Regions from separate parts of the Desulfofundulus sp. TPOSR genome, predicted to be linked through region 2. Evidence: predicted binding sites of a transcription regulator. Region 2 holds the regulator's gene; the other holds the start of a gene.
What was found. Region 2 encodes HrcA, which represses chaperone genes, less so after heat shock. Its sites were predicted from a motif close to TGTTAGCACTCNNNNNNNNNGAGTGCTAACA; they were not measured.

Region 1: the regulator HrcA is predicted to act here: its motif matches at 2,442-2,472, upstream of groES (co-chaperone GroES).

What each region holds. Positions count from the first base shown of each region.
Region 1 is NZ_JAAOEF010000004.1:61,940-70,228, forward strand. Features, by position in the region: cobalamin riboswitch at 52-331, opposite strand; gene groL (chaperonin GroEL) at 436-2,055, opposite strand; gene groES (co-chaperone GroES) at 2,110-2,400, opposite strand; gene mog (molybdopterin adenylyltransferase) at 2,762-3,253, opposite strand; gene fdhD (formate dehydrogenase accessory sulfurtransferase FdhD) at 3,376-4,167, shown strand; gene G7K71_RS16070 (hypothetical protein) at 4,164-4,358, opposite strand; gene G7K71_RS16075 (4Fe-4S binding protein) at 4,443-4,736, opposite strand; gene G7K71_RS16080 (long-chain fatty acid--CoA ligase) at 4,828-6,456, opposite strand; gene G7K71_RS16085 (SpoIIE family protein phosphatase) at 6,593-7,741, opposite strand; gene G7K71_RS16090 ([Fe-Fe] hydrogenase large subunit C-terminal domain-containing protein) at 7,778-8,289, opposite strand, start outside.
Region 2 is NZ_JAAOEF010000002.1:293,505-301,793, reverse strand. Features, by position in the region: gene dnaK (molecular chaperone DnaK) at 1-1,540, opposite strand, end outside; gene grpE (nucleotide exchange factor GrpE) at 1,557-2,291, opposite strand; gene G7K71_RS09995 (TCP-1/cpn60 chaperonin family protein) at 2,309-3,877, opposite strand; gene hrcA (heat-inducible transcriptional repressor HrcA) at 3,891-4,937, opposite strand; gene hemW (radical SAM family heme chaperone HemW) at 5,021-6,178, opposite strand; gene lepA (translation elongation factor 4) at 6,179-7,981, opposite strand; gene G7K71_RS09975 (hypothetical protein) at 8,051-8,289, opposite strand, start outside.

The DNA.
Region 1 (8,289 bases), on a different contig from region 2:
AGGGGAAAGACGGCTTACAAGCGGCTTCACCTCCCCATGGACCGTAGGTACGAGCGGTGAATTGGAACGGGCAGGTTTCCTGGCTCATGGATCACTGCCCCACCACGCCTTCCCAGCCCCGCACTCAGCCCTGCTTATTTCCGTTCTCCCTCACTTTATCTTTATCATCAGCTAACCTCAATCACAGCAGAATCAAATTAACTGAGTGCTGGACCAGTGGCTTTGTGTGGCGGACTCCCCATTCACAGTGGCGGCACCGCGTCAGATTTTCACTGACTTCCCTCTATCCCTGCCCTTTCCGGCAGGGAGCACCCGTCCACTTTATTCAATTGCCTAAATTATAGCACAACAGGTATACGCTGTCCAGAAGGATTGCCCGGAAAATAAAAAGTCCCCGCGCAAATAACGCGGGGGCTTTTCAATGTTCGTTTTACCTTACATTGGAGGCATGCCGCCGCCCATGCCGGTATCCTTTTCCTTTTCCGGCTTTTCCGCCACCAGGGTTTCAGTGGTCAGAATCATAGCGGCAATGGAAGCGGCATTCTGCAGGGCGGACCGGGTAACCTTGGCCGGGTCCACAATACCGGCTTCAATCATGTTCACATACTCGCCGGTCAGGGCGTTGAAGCCCATACCATCGGGCAGGGCCTTGACCTTCTCCACCACCACGGAACCTTCCGCACCGGCATTGTTGGCAATTTGCCGCAGCGGTTCTTCCAAAGCCCGGCGCACAATGTCCACACCGGTTTTTTCATCCAGGCTGGCGGTTTCAATATTGTCCAAAGCCTTGATGGCTGCCACATAGGCCACACCGCCACCGGAAACAATACCTTCCTCCACGGCAGCCCGGGTGGCGTTCAGGGCGTCCTCAATGCGCAGCTTCTTCTCCTTCATTTCAGTTTCAGTGGCTGCGCCAACCTGGATGACCGCTACGCCGCCGGCCAGCTTGGCCAGACGCTCCTGCAGCTTCTCCCGGTCAAAGTCGGAGGTAGTTTCTTCGATTTGCTTCTTGATGGAGGCGATCCGGGCATTAATCTTGTCCTGGGAACCGGCACCGCCGACAATAATGGTTTCTTCCTTCTTCACCCGTACCTTGGAGGCCCGACCGAGCATGTCGATGGTGGCCTTGTCCAGCTTGAGGCCCAGCTCTTCGCTGATTACGGTACCGCCGGTAAGAATGGCGATATCCTCCAGCATAGCCTTGCGCCGGTCACCAAAGCCAGGAGCCTTGACGGCCACGCAGGACAGAGTGCCGCGCAGCTTGTTCAGCACCAGGGTAGCCAGAGCCTCACCTTCCACATCCTCGGCAATGATCAACAGCGGTTTGCCCGCCTGCACGATCCTTTCCAGAATGGGCAGCAGGTCGGCCACGGCGCTGATCTTCCGGTCGGTAATGAGGATGTAGGGATCGTTGAGGGTGGCCTCCATCTTCTCGGTATCGGTGATCATGTACGGGGATATGTAACCCCGGTCGAAATTCATCCCTTCCACCACTTCCAGGGTGGTGCCGATACCCTTGGATTCCTCGACGGTAATTACACCGTCCTTGCCCACCTTTTCCATGGCTTCAGAGATCAATTCGCCGATGGACGGGTCGTTGGCCGAAATGGAAGCTACCTGAGCAATGGCAGCCTTGCTTTCCACCGGTTTGGCGGCTGCCTTGATGGCCTCTACGGCTTTATCTACCGCCTTTTCAATGCCCCGCTTGATAATCATCGGGTTGGCGCCGGCAGCCACGTTCTTCAAACCTTCCCGGACAATGGCCTGAGCCAGTACAGTAGCAGTGGTGGTACCATCGCCGGCCACATCGTTGGTCTTGGTGGCTACTTCTTTAACCAGCTGGGCACCCATATTTTCAAAGGGATCGGTCAATTCAATTTCCCGGGCAATGGTCACACCGTCGTTGGTGATCATGGGAGAACCAAACTTCTTCTCCAGCACCACGTTGCGGCCCTTTGGTCCCAGTGTAACCCGTACCGCTTCAGCCAGGGCATTGACGCCCCTTTCCAGGGCACGGCGCGCGTCTTCCCGGAAAATAATCTCTTTACCAGCCAATTTCCTCGACCTCCTTAGATATTTTGATCACGCGTTCCAGAGCACCGGTTACTTTTACTTTTCAATAACCCCAAGGATGTCAGCTTCACGCATGATCAGATACTCTTCATCATCTATCTTGACCTCGTTGCCGGCATATTTGGAGAACAAAACCCTGTCCCCCACCTTGAGATCAATAGGTACACGGGTACCATTTTCCAGCAGGCGGCCAGGACCTACCGCCACCACTTCCCCCTCCTGGGGCTTCTCCTTGGCGGTTTCAGGCAGCACAATGCCCCCCTTGGTCTTCTCCTCGCTGGGCAGCGGCTTGACAACCACCCGTTCACCTAATGGCCTAATCTTCACCTAAAACCCCTCCTTTAAGATAAGAGATTGGTTTCCTCTATTGTTAGCACTCATTTAAACCGAGTGCTAATACCCAAGTACTATAATATAAAGGGGGAGTGGCAAAAAGCAACTTTTCTCAAAGGACCTAATCCCCCTTCTTAACCGCTCAAAGGAAATTACCTGATTTTATCTCGCATTTTCTCCCTCCATTAAGCTATTATCATGACTTCCTGTCCAAACATTTCTTAGCCTTTCTAGTAACATTTTCCCCATAAAAAAATGGTTTATACATGCAAAATAAAAGTTACCCGTCAGTCACGTTTTACACGGAAAAGCTCAATGATCCGGCCGTAAGCTTTTACCGCGGGCAGAACTCCCCTTAATCCGCCCCGCACTCGCCACCCCGACCGGTAAGTATTTCCAGACCATGGGCAAGTGCCGGCAAAATCACTTCCAGGCACTCCCTGACCGCCCTGGCACTGCCCGGCAGGTTGATGATGAGCGTTTGGTGACGGATGCCGGCTACGGCCCGGCTCAGCATGGCCCGGGGAGTCTTCTTGAGGCTTTCGTAGCGCATCACCTCGGGAATACCCGGCACCTCCCGCTGGATAACCGCCCGGGTTGCCTCGGGGGTGTTGTCCCGCGGGGCAAAGCCTGTACCCCCGGTAGTTAAAATCAAGTCCAGCTTCTCCTGATCGACCATTTTAATAAGTGCTTCCTTCAAGACATCCAGGTCATCGGGCACAATACGGTAAGACACCACTTCTCCCCCGATGCCGGCCACCATATCCCGGATTACCTGCGCGCTCTTATCCTCCCGTTCACCCCGGGACCCTTTGTCACTGGCCGTGAGAATACCTACCCGCCACATGGCCAACACCTCCATCCGTATGTAAGGTCGGGACACAAAAACGCTTGCAACACTGCCTTTACAGTTGAAGCAAAAAACCAGGAAAGATAAAATGGGTTTAATGAGTAAAGGAGGTTAAACCCATGGCCGTACCTGAAACCACCACCGTCATGGTGAAAAAAGTAACCGGCGACCGTATGGTGACCGTTGAAGATGAAGTGGCAAGGGAAGTTCCGGTTACTTTATTTTTAAACGACGAGGAACTGGTTACCCTGGTCTGTTCCCCCGGCAACCTGGAAGAACTGGCGGTGGGTTTCCTCTGCTCCGAAGGCATCCTCCAAAAGCGCACGGACTTAAAAGACGTCTTTATCCGGCCCGAAGAAGGACTGATCTGGGTGGAAACTTCCGGGCCGGTTCCCACCCGCCAGCATTTTTTAAAGCGTTACATCACCACCTGCTGCGGCCGGGGTCGCTCTTCTTTTTATTTTGTCAATGATGCCCGGGGCATATCACCGGTAACTTCACCCCTGACCGTAAGGGCCGGCGCAATCCTTGAGTTCAGCCGGGAGCTGGAAGAAACGGCCGCCCTGTTTCAAGCCACCGGCGGCACCCACAGCGCAGCCCTGTATGCCGGAAGCCAGCGCCTGCTGTTTTACGAGGACATCGGCCGCCACAACGCTGTGGATAAAATCTTTGGCCGCGCTTTTCTGGACGAGATGGAATTAAAGGATAAACTTCTGGTCTTCAGCGGCCGAGTTTCTGCGGAAATCCTGATCAAGGTGGCCCGCATGGGCACCCCCATCCTTATTGCCCGGGGCGCGCCCACCGACCTGGCCCTGGAAATGGCGAAAGAGACTGGTATTACCATAGTGGGATTTGCCCGGGGGGAGAGAATGAATGTTTATACCCATCCGGAACGTATTATTTTTCCCTAAAAACAACCCAGCTCGCAGGCTTTTATCTTGATGCCCAGGGCGTCGCACGCCGCGCCCACCACCCGGACCGGCACGTCAAGTTCCCCGGCCAGCCGGCGGGCCGCCGTACAGGTCAGCCGGCCATCAACCGCAGCCTGCTTCACGGCTTCTAAAACCCGGGGCTCCACGGAAATGTTTTGTTTTTCTTTCAAGCTTTTTACCTCCCTTGCTTTTTGACCGTCTTACGGGCAGATCAAAACCAGGCCCCACCACGGCCTGGTTTTAATATGTCACCTTTAAGCGGGAACAATGGCTCCCAGCTTGCATTTCGCCAGACATTCACCGCAGCGGATACACAGGGCCTGGTCAATGGAATGGGGCTCCTTTTTGTTGCCCGAGATGGCGCCCGTTTCACAGGCTTTAGTGCACATCTGGCAGCCCTTACATTTTTCCGGGTCCACTTTTAGGGCGGGAATTTCGACCCCGGCGGCCGCGGCCACATCTTTTACTCTGGCCCCCGGCGGTATTACAAGCTGCACGCCGTTTAAAGTAATAACCTCTTCTTTTTGTTGTTTTTTGGCTTCGGTCATCCTCTCCATCTCCCATGCAAAAGATTATATATATTCATAATTTCTACAAAGGACAGCCGATCCCTGCCACGGTGAATAAATCTTATGAACACTATTTCTTCTGCCTGGCCAGTTCCTCCTCCCGCAGGTAACGGCGCAACACCTTACCCACAATGGTCTTGGGCAGGCTGTCCCTGAATTCTACCTGCCGCGGCACTTTATAGGCCGCCAGTTTGCCGCGGCAGTACTGGATCAGTTCCTCTTCCGTTGCCGTCTCTCCCTGTTTTAAAACCACAAAGGCCTTCACCGTTTCTCCCCGGTAGGGGTCGGGTATCCCGGTTACCACGGCCTCCAAAACCTTGGGGTGCTCAAATAAAACCTCTTCAACCTCCCGGGGATAGATGTTATATCCACCGGCAATGATCATGTCCTTTTTACGGTCCACAATGTAGAAATAACCCTCCTCGTCCATCTTTGCTATGTCCCCGGTATAAACCCACCCGTCCCTCAGGGCATAGGCCGTCTCCCCGGGCATATTCCAGTAACCCTTCATCACCTGGGGTCCCTTGATACAAAGCTCACCGGCTTCCCCTGGAGGCAACTCCCGATCACCCGTTTCCGGGTCCACGATCTTGCACAGGGTATCCGGCAGGGGCAGGCCGATGCTACCCACCTTGCGTTTTCCCCGCAGGGGGTTGCAATGGGTCACCGGGGAGGTTTCCGAAAGGCCGTAGCCCTCCACCAGGTAACCGCCGGTTAGTTCTTCAAACTTTTCCGCCACCTCCACGGGCAAAGGCGCCGAGCCGCTGATGCAATACTTGATGGAACGTACGTCATACTTTTTAACCTCGGGGTGGTTGTTAAAGGCCACGTACATGGTGGGAACGCCGGGAAAAAGGGTGGGCCGGTAGGCATTGATACACTCAAGAACCTGGTTTATTTCAAAGCGGGGCAAAATGATCTGGGTGGCCGCAATAACCACCGCAAAATTCATGGCCACGGTCATACCGTAGACGTGGAAAAAGGGAAGCACCGAAAGTACCCGCTCCTGCCCGTACTGGCAGCCGGCAAACCAGGCCACCATCTGAAGGGCGTTGGCCACCACATTGCGGTGGGTAAGCATGGCTCCTTTGGGTATGCCGGTGGTGCCGCCGGTATATTGCAGTACCGCCAGATCCTCCACGGGATTGATCTTTACCACCGGCGGACTGGGCGGGGCACCGGCCATCATTTTTTCCGCCTGCAGGACATCCGGATCGGTCGCGCACTGCGGCTGGCCCAGGCTAAATAAAATTACGTGTTTTAAGGGAGTCACTCCCCGGAGACATTTAAGGCGAGGATATAGGGCGTCATAGGCAATGATTACTTCGGCCCCTGAATCCACCAGAAGGTGCTCCAGTTCCCGCTCGGTGTACATGGGGTTTACCTGCACCACCACCGCCCCGATTTTCTGAATGGCCATGTAGCCGACCACATACTGGGGGGAGTTGGGCGACATGAGGGCTACCCGGTCACCCTTTTTGACGCCCAAATCCGCCAGAGCAGCGGCAAACCGGTGTACCATACCCGCCAGGGTGCGGTAGTTGATCTCCACACCGGCGAAGATGATGGCTGTCCGGTCAGGCCAATCGACTGCCGCGCGTTCCAGCAACTCGGGCATGGTCTTATCCGGATATTCCAGGGTTGGGGGCACGCCTTCCTCATAAAAGCGCAGCCAGGGTAGTGTAACTTGCCGGGCCATGGAAATCCTCCCTCCTGACTTTAATAAATGATTATTCATTCAACAAAAATAGTGAAAAACCTTCTTTATATTTAAATTTTTTTGACTTGTTTAAACGGTCCTTCCCTCTTTGAACAATATTATTTGAAATATTAATTTAATAGAATTCCACCGTAACGTTCTTCCCCATTTCCTGTAAAATGCGGATCAAATCCCGGATGATATACTGCTTATAAACAAATATGGCCGGTATTTCCGTTTCAGGAAGGACCGGGTTTGCCGCCGTACCCACAATAAAATGCACACTGTCCGCGGCGAGCAAGATGGAAGCCAGCCGGCTGGCCCCGTCCCTCCCCCGTAATTCCTTTAAACTGGTTTTCTTTCGCAGGTGTTCCATGGCATTGACCAGTGTAACGGCACCTTCGGTAACCAGATCGATACCACCAATGGTACCGGCAGGTGGCACCCCGCCATTTCCGGAAGAATAATCTATTTTCAATTCCCTGCCCAATATCCGGGCCACGATGTTACCGGTGGTACCCCCACAGACCACTTTCATTCCGTTTGACCGGATCAGTTTATCCACCACCTCCACATCGTCGTGCACGTTCCGTGGAGGCCCGATTAAAACGGTCACGTGGCGCGGCTTGCGGATATTAATTACCGCCACGCTGGCGTCATCTGCCGGTTTTTCTCCGTAAATGCGATAACAAAGCTGGACAATTTCCTGAGCCCACTCCGTTGCACTCCTTGCCGGTGAGTACGTTGCTGCCAGGTACACCCCCAACCTGTGTTGATCCCACGTCATACTCAACGTCCTTCCCGCCCCCGCGTGGATGACCCCATCGGTAACAATGACCAGCCAGCTGTTCTCGGCAACCGTGAAATAACACTCCCGGATTAGCTTGTTGCCAATCACCCTCTCCTTTCTGTCCACACTGCACAAAGTGTTATTCATGCCAATATACGAGGGGGGATTTTCATACTCCACCAGGTAGCCCTGGCCGTCAGGGGTAAATTGAATGATGGTGAAAGTGCTGTAAGCCAGATTTCTCACCTTGCAGATGGGCAGCGTGAGGGCCAGGGTCTCTATCACGTCCACTATCCGTCCACCCATCTTGAGCATGGTACCCGCTGTTTTGGCGGTAAGACCGGAAAGGATTTTGGCTTTTATACCGCTGCCCAGGCCATCCGCCACCACCACAATATGGCTGCCGGCGGTACGAACCACCTCAATAGTGTCCCCGCATATTTCCTCCCCGTTTTTAACCAGTTGGGCGGTTCCGATATCCACGCAAAAACCCATTGACCCGGCCCCCTTCCGGGCTTTAAATTGTGTCGTTTAAAAAGATTCCTGCTCCATCAGTTCAATCAATTTGCTCAAGAGAACCTTCGTTTCGGCAGTGGTTTCGCCTAACAGACCGGCAATTTCCTGGACCACACTCATTTGTTTGTTAATTACTTCCCGGGCCCGGGCGATGGTTTGTACCTTCACAAGCTCGAACTGCTCGCGCTGTCTTCTTTCAGCGGTAATGTCCACCAGGATGCCCGCTACGGATTTTTCCCTTTCCAACGGGAAAATAATTTCCCTGGTAATTATACCCAGCTCGGGGTAGGAATGGACGCAGCTCATCATTTCCCCGGTTTCAATGACCTTTAAAAAGTTTTCCGGGTTGATTAATTCATCCAGCCGCAGTCCGATCATTTCCCCGGCCTGACGTTTAAACAAGCGCTCGGCAGCCGGGTTGACTTCCCTGATCACCAACTGGTAATCCACGATAAGCAAGGCATTGGGCATGGCCGCCATCACCAGGTTGGAGGTGGACTCGGCCCGCTTGCGCATGTAGGGAATGC
Region 2 (8,289 bases):
TCATGCTGTCCGCCTGGTTGCGCAGTTCCGCCTCTTCTTTTCGCCTGCGGTCTTCCTCGGCATGTCTTTCCGCATCTTTAACCATGCGCTGGATTTCTTCTTCCGAGAGCCGGGAAGTGCCGCTGATGGTAATGCTCTGGGCCTTGCCGGTGGCCAGATCCTTGGCGGAAACGTTGACAATGCCGTTTACGTCTATATCAAACTTAACTTCAATTTGCGGTACTCCCCGCGGTGCCGGGGGAATACCGGTAAGGGTAAACCTTCCCAGGGTCTTGTTGTCGGCCGCCATCGGGCGTTCGCCCTGGAGCACGTGGATTTCCACCGTGGTCTGGCCGTCGGCGGCGGTGGTGAAGATCTGGCTCTTGGAAGTGGGAATGGTGGTATTCCGCTCAATGATCTTGGTAAAGACGCCGCCCAGGGTTTCAATGCCCAGGGAGAGGGGCGTTACGTCCAGAAGCAGCACGTCCTTGACCTCGCCGGCCAGCACCGCGGCCTGAATGGCCGCCCCAATGGCCACACATTCGTCCGGGTTGATCCCCTTGTAGGGCTCCTTGCCCAGGAACTTGCGAATGGCTTCCTGGACTGCCGGAATCCGGGTGGAACCGCCCACCAGGATCACCTTGTGGATGTCCTTGGGCTCCAGGCCGGCGTCCGCCAGGGCCTGCCGGGTCGGGCCCATGGTCATTTCCACCAGGTCGGCGGTCAGTTCTTCAAACTTGGCCCGGGTAAGGGTCACGTCCAGGTGCTTGGGACCGCTGGCATCGGCGGAAATAAAAGGCAGGTTGATATTGGTTGTGGTGACACTGCTCAGTTCAATTTTGGCCTTCTCGGCAGCTTCCTTCAGCCGCTGCATGGCCATACGGTCGTTGCGCAGGTCAATGCCCGTCTCTTTCTTAAACTGCTCGATCAGCCAGTCCATGATCCGCTGGTCGAAATCGTCGCCGCCCAGGCGGTTGTTTCCGCTGGTGGCCTTCACTTCAAAGACGCCGTCGCCCAGCTCCAGTATGGATACGTCGAAGGTGCCTCCACCCAGGTCGAACACCAGGATGGTCTGGTCCTCCTCCTTGTCCAGACCGTAGGCCAGGGAGGCAGCCGTAGGCTCGTTGATAATGCGCAGCACCTCAAGACCGGCAATTCTACCTGCATCCTTTGTGGCCTGCCGCTGGGAATCGGTAAAGTAAGCGGGTACGGTAATAACCGCCTTCTCCACCTTTTCCCCCAGGTAGGCCTCGGCATCCGCCTTTAGTTTCTGCAAAATCATGGCCGAGATTTCCTCGGGGGTATATTCCTTATCGTCAATTTTTACCCTGTAATTGGTACCCATGTGCCGCTTGATGGACCTGATGGTTCGTTCCGGGTTGCTCACTGCCTGGCGCTTGGCCAGCTGGCCTACCAGGCGCTCGCCAGTCTTGGTGAAACCAACCACAGAAGGAGTAATGCGCTCTCCCTCGGCGTTGGGAATAACGATTACCTCGCCGCCTTCCATGACGGCCATACAGGAGTTGGTAGTACCAAGGTCAATGCCTATAACTTTCCCCATCTATCATTTCCCCTCCTTAACAGACACTGCTGGTCTGGTTGTTCTCTTTGTTTTCTTTTTCATTTTCAGGTTTAGAGTGGTTGTTCTGTTCCTTCTGCTGTTCCTGCACGGACACAGCCCGGGCCACCTTGACCATGGCCGGCCGCAACAGCCGGTCCTTAAAATAGTAGCCCCGGCGCAGTTCCTCTATGATGGTGTTGTCCGGGTAAGCATCGGTTTCTTCCTGCATAATTGCCTCGTGTTTGGCAGGATCAAAGGGTTCATTTACCGCTGGCACGGGAGAAAGCCCCTCTTTGGTAAGAATTTCCTTAAGCTGGCGGTAGATCATTTCCACCCCCGCCACCACCCGGGCGGGGTCCTCCTCCCGGGCCGCCAGTGCCCGCTCAAAGTTATCCAGTACGGACAACAGCTCCGCCACCAGGGGCTGGGAAGCATATTTGAACCATTCCTCCCGCTCCCTGTTCATGCGGCGCCGGTAGTTTTCAAAATCGGCCTGCATCCTTGCCAGGCGCTGGAAATAATCCTGGGCCAGGGCCGTCTGTTCCGCCAGGCGTTGCTCCAGCTCCTTTACATCAACTTCCTCCCGGGATTCACCCGCCGGCTGCTGCCCATCGTCCGGCAAACCGCCTTGACCGGCAGGGGTATTTCGGGCTTCACTGCCGGATTCCCCTGCCGGTGGGCTTTCCTGGACGGCACCGGCGGGCCTGGTTTCCTCAGCCTCTATATTTTGAGGGACTTTTTGTTCTTCCATCTCCGTCACCTCGCCAGTTATAAGTCCGTCTCCTGTTTCGGGTTTGCCTCCCTGTCTTCCCGTTTCTTGATGATGGTATCAATCCGTAAAATGGCTTCGGCAATCTCCCCGGCGGCTTTAAAGGCGTAAGTCTTCACCAGAACGGGGTCCACTACTCCCAGCTCATACATATCCGCCACCTGACCCGTATCGCAGTCCACGGCCAGGGCATCATTCCCCGTCTCCACCTGGGCGGCCATGACATCGCCAATCTTTTCCAGAGGGTTGAAGCCCGCATTGGCCACAATCTGGGCCAGCGGGCGTTTCAAAGCTTCCACCACGCAATCCACCCCGTAGGCGGTCATGCCGCGCATGGAAGCCCGGACCTTTTCCACTTCCCGGGCCACGGCCAGCTCCAAAGCTCCCCCGCCGGGGACAACTCCTCCCCTCACGGCGGCCTGTATGGCCGAAGCGGCATCTTTGGCAATGCGCTCCCTTTCCCCTACCACCTCGGCGGTAGCGGCACCCACCAGGACGGTAGCCATGGGCTTTCCGGCACCTTCCTGAATCCAGACCTGTTCCAGCTTTTCATCATGAAAAACCCGGCGGCAACGGCCGAGGCACTGCTTGATCTGTTCAAAATCCTTTTTCAACCCGGTGCGCTTGATCATCCGCGCCCCGGCGTGTTCGGCTACCCGGCGCAGTTCCTTGTTGGCCACCCTCTGGACGACCATGATGCCGGCATCGGTGAGCATTTCTTCGGCAACGTCATGGACACCCCGGTCGGCCAGCACCAGTCCTACCTGCAGGTCAATAATTTTCTGTATGTTTTCCCTGAACTGGTTCTGCAACTCCATGTAACGGGCAAAGCCGGCTTCGGTGGCCAGGGCTTCTTCCTCTATTTCCTCCGGCTCCAGGGCATCATCAATTACCAGCACCCTAACATCCGTTAGTTCCCGGGGCATCTGGCGGTTCATGGGCTCCTTGTTCACAATCACGCCCATAAAAACCTGGTTATCCGCCCCTTCCTCAGCCACGACGGTGTCTGAAAAGCGAAAGGCCCGGTCTAAGAGCTTATCCCGGCCAATCAGCCTGGCTGCCTGCACCACCAGGGCCGCAATATCCTCGTGCCCCCGGCCGGCCACCAGGGCAACCTGATAGATTAATGGGTCGTCCAGATCTGCCACCGGCCGGGCCTTTTGCATCATAACCTCCAGGCCCCGCTTAACTCCCGCCCGGATGCCCTCAATAACCCGGGCTACCGGCACTCCCCGGGCCACCTGCTCCACCCCGGCACCAACCATGGCCCCGGCCATTACCGTAGCGGTGGTGGTACCGTCGCCAATTTCCTCCTGCTGGGCCTTGGCAATATTGATTAACATCCGGGCCGCGGGATGATTGGCCTCCATCATGGTGAGAATGGTTACACCGTCGTTGGTAATGACCACTTCTCCAAATTTATCCACCAGCATGGTATCCAGGCCCTTTGGCCCCAGGGTACCTTCTACTGCCGAAGCAATGGCACGAACGGCGTTGGCATTGGTGACCAGGGCCGCCAGCCGCTCATCCACTTCCGTGCCCGTGCTGGCCTGCTGCTTGAGACTCAAAACCCGCTCCCCCTTACTTGTCCCCGCCGCCCAGGAGATCTTCCAGGGCGCGGGAAAGGTTTTTGGTCAAATGCTCCACTACGGTGACCACCCTGGCGTAATCCATGCGGGTTGGGCCCAAAACGCCAATAGACCCGACGGGCTTCCCTTTCAACCGGTAGGTGGCCACGACCATACTGCAGTTGCTCATCTGCCGGCAGCGGATCTCCCGGCCAATGCGCACGGTAACGCCTTCTTTGCCCACGTTGTCAGCTAATAAATTGCACAGAAGATTTTCCTGTTCCAGCAGGCTGAGCAAGGTTTTAACCTTCTCCACATTATGGAATTCCGGTTGATTTAGTATATTAAGGATCCCGCCAAGATATATTCTGTCCTCCGGCTGCCTGGTCAGGCTGTCCTGCAACAGTTCCATGGCCAGCTCAATAATGTGCTTATGCTTGACCAGTTCAAAGTAAATTTCCTTCACCAGGCTGAGCTTAATGCTGTCCATGGTGCGACCCTGAAGTTTGGCATTCAGGACCGCGGAGATGGTTTCCAGGTCCTCGGAGGTTATGCCACTGGGTATATCAATGATCCGGTGGTGTACGGTACCGCAATCCATAATGGCGACCAGCATGGCCTGCTCGAGACCCAGTTGAACCAGGCGAATGTATTTAAAGCTGCTGGTGCCGATTTTAGGCGGCAGCACCATGGCGGCGTACTGGGTCAACTGGGACAATAATTGCCCCGTGCGTTGAATTACTTCTCCCACATCCCGCACTTTCTGGCGATAGCTTTTGCGGATCAACTCTTCTTCCTCGGGGGTTAACTCCTGCCGTTTCATCAAATAATCCACGTAATAACGGTATCCCAGCTCCGAAGGGATTCGTCCGGCGGAGGTATGGGGCTGTTCAATATAACCCATCTCCTCCAGATCGGCCATTTCATTGCGGATGGTGGCCGGACTGATGCCCAGCCGGTATTTCCGGGCGATAGTGCGGGAACCCACCGGTTCAGCGGTGGCAATGTAATCGGTGATAATGGCCAGAAGGATATCCTGCTTGCGGGCATCCATTCTCACCCTTAACACCCCCTTTGTTAGCACTCGATTGTGCTGAGTGCTAAACCCTTTTATGTTAAACATAGCACCGGGCTGAACATTTGTCAAGGCAACACAAACTCCCGGAAGACAGCATTGGCCAGGGGTAAACCCCGCGAAGTCAACCTCAGGCGATTGGAACATATTTCCACCAAACCTAAACTGCTTAATTTTTTTACCTGCTCGCCAAAAACCTCTTCAATATTTTTCCCAAAACGGGCTGCAAATTTCTCCAGATCCAGTCCCTCTATAAGGCGGAGGCCCAGAAACACCGTTTCGGCCATCATGGTGGCCCGGGATAATTTCTCGCGGCCGGCCACCGGTAGTTCCCCGGATAAAAGGCGCGCCTCGTATTCCTCCAGGGAACCGGTGTTATAAAAGCGCCCGTCCCCCAGGTAGGAATGGGCTGCCGGGCCGAGGCCGAGATAGGGCTCGTTGTGCCAGTAAGTTAAATTATGCCGGCACCGGTAGCCCGGGCGGGCAAAATTGGAAATCTCATAATGCTCGTAACCCCGGGCCGCCAGAAAGTTGATCACCTCCTGGTACATGGCCAGTTCGGTTTCCTCGTCACAGGGAAGGACACGGCCTTCAGCCACCGCCCGGGCCAGCGGGGTGCCTTCCTCTATTTGCAGGGAGTAGGCGGAAATATGCTCCGGCTGTAAGGCCAAAATTTTATCAAGGCAGTGTTGCCAGTCCGCCATGGTTTGGCCGGGTATGGCAAAGATAAGATCCAGGTTAAGATTGTCAAAACCAGCCCGGCGGGCCAGCTGCACCGCCTCTACCGCCTGGGTAAAATCATGAACCCGTCCCAGCAATTTTAAAAAGCGGTCCGAACAGGTCTGCACCCCCAGGGAAAGGCGGTTGACACCGGCGTAGCGCAAAGCCTTTAGCTTGGGCAGGTCCACCGTGCCGGGATTGGCTTCCACGGTCACCTCCACCCCGGAAAGCCACTGAAAATAACGGCTGCATCCTTCCAGAATGGCTGCCAGGTCTTCCTCCGGCAGACAGGTGGGGGTGCCCCCGCCGATGAAAATGGTCTGTAGCCGCCTCTCCTGCGGGGCTAGCCGCTCCTGGTACAGGGCCATTTCCCGCAAAAGAGCGACCCGGTACCGGCGGGCGGCTTCCGGGTCATAGGCATAGGAAACAAAGTCGCAGTACCGGCATTTGCGAATACAAAAGGGTACGTGAATGTACAGGCTGATGGCCACGGGCTCACTCCCCATTTACCTCTCTTCTATGCTCAGCACCGCCATAAAAGCCTCCTGGGGAATTTCTACGTTGCCCACCTGCTTCATGCGCTTTTTGCCTTCCTTTTGTTTTTCTAAAAGCTTGCGCTTGCGGGTTACGTCGCCACCGTAACACTTGGCCAGCACGTCCTTGCGCCGGGCCTTAATGGTTTCCCGGGCAATGACCCGGCTGCCTATGGCCGCCTGGACGGGCACGTCAAAAAGCTGCCGGGGAATCAAACCGCGCAATTTTTCCACCAGTTGCCGGCCACGGTGATAGGCCTTGTCCCGGTGGACAATACAGGTCAAAGCATCCACCGGCTCGCCGTTAATCAGGATGTCCAGTTTAACCAGGTCGCTTTCCCGGTACCCGGCCAGTTCGTAGTCCAGGGAAGCGTATCCCCGGGTGCGGGACTTGAGCTGGTCGAAGAAATCGAAAATGATCTCGGCAAGGGGCAGGTCGTAGACCAGCATGACCCGGTTTTCGCCCAGGTACTCCATGGTTTTAAAAGTGCCCCGGCGTTCCTGGGCCAGGTCCATTACCGCCCCCACATGCTCCCTGGGCACCATAATGGTGGCGGTAACAAAGGGTTCCTCCATCCGGACCACCTTGCCCGCCGGGGGAATTTTGGTCGGGTTGTCGATGTAAAGCTCTTCTCCCGAAGTGGTGATAACCCTGTACACCACGTTGGGTGCGGTGGTAATCAAATTCAAACCGTACTCCCGCTCCAGGCGTTCCTGGACAATTTCCATGTGCAACAACCCCAGGAAGCCACAGCGAAAACCAAAACCCAGGGCTTCGGAGGTTTCCGGTTCGTAAACCAGGGATGCGTCGTTTAGCTTCAGTTTTTCCAGGGCGTCCCGCAGGTCTTCGTAGTCCACCGTATCCACCGGATAAAGGCCGCAGTAAACCATGGGCGTGACCTTGCGGTAACCGGGCAAAGGTTCGGCCGCCGGACGGGCGGCATCGGTAATGGTGTCGCCCACCCGGGTGTCCCTGACATTTTTTATGCCTGCAGCCACATATCCCACCTGACCCGTATCCAGCCGTCCGGTGGGAGTCATGGCCGGCTTAAAGATACCCACCTCGCTGACCTCAAACATCTTTCCGGTGGACATCATCTTTATGTGCATACCCTCTTCCAGGTGGCCATCCACCACCCGCACATAGGCAATAACCCCCTTATAGGGGTCGTAATGGGAGTCGAAAATGAGAGCTTTTAAAGGAGCAGCGGGATTGCCGCTGGGGGGCGGTATGCGCCGCACAATGGCTTCCAACAACTCCTTTATTCCGGTCCCAAACTTGGCCGAAACCAAAACGGCCCCGGAGGCATCAAGGCCGATTACGTCCTCAATTTCCCGTTTGACCCTTTCGGGATCTGCCGCAGGCAGGTCAATTTTATTAATCACCGGAATAATTTCCAGGTCGTTTTCAATGGCCAGATACACGTTGGCCAGGGTTTGCGCCTCAATGCCCTGGGCCGCATCCACCACCAGCAGGGCTCCCTCGCACGCCGCCAGGCTGCGGGACACTTCGTAGGTAAAATCCACGTGTCCGGGAGTATCAATCAGGTTTAACTGGTATTCCGCCCCGTCTTCAGCCCGGTAGGCAATGCGTACCGCCTGCAGCTTGATGGTAATGCCCCGCTCCCGTTCCAGGTCCATTTGATCCAGCACCTGGTCGGTCATTTCCCGGGGGCTGAGCGCTCCGGTATATTCCAAAAGCCTGTCGGCCAGGGTAGACTTGCCGTGATCAATATGGGCAATTATGCAAAAATTGCGGATGCGTTCTCTCCCCATACTAAATCACCATCCCAGATCTCTCAAAGCTTTATTATAACATCAAATACTGATGGTGAAAAGGATGCTTTACTTATGCGTGCTTAAAGCACGTAGCCTGTCCTGATACGTCATAATGAGTTCCTTTATTAAGTTCATGTAACGGTCAAACCCCGGTTTTTGAAAATATCCCCCAAAAGCTTCTGCGGCCTGCCCCAGGTGCAGGGGTTCCGGGGGCAAAAGAAATTGATTATACCCCTCCGCCACAACTTCCAGGCCGAAGATGACCAGACCCAGAAATAATCCCAGGGTAATGACCGTCCTCCACC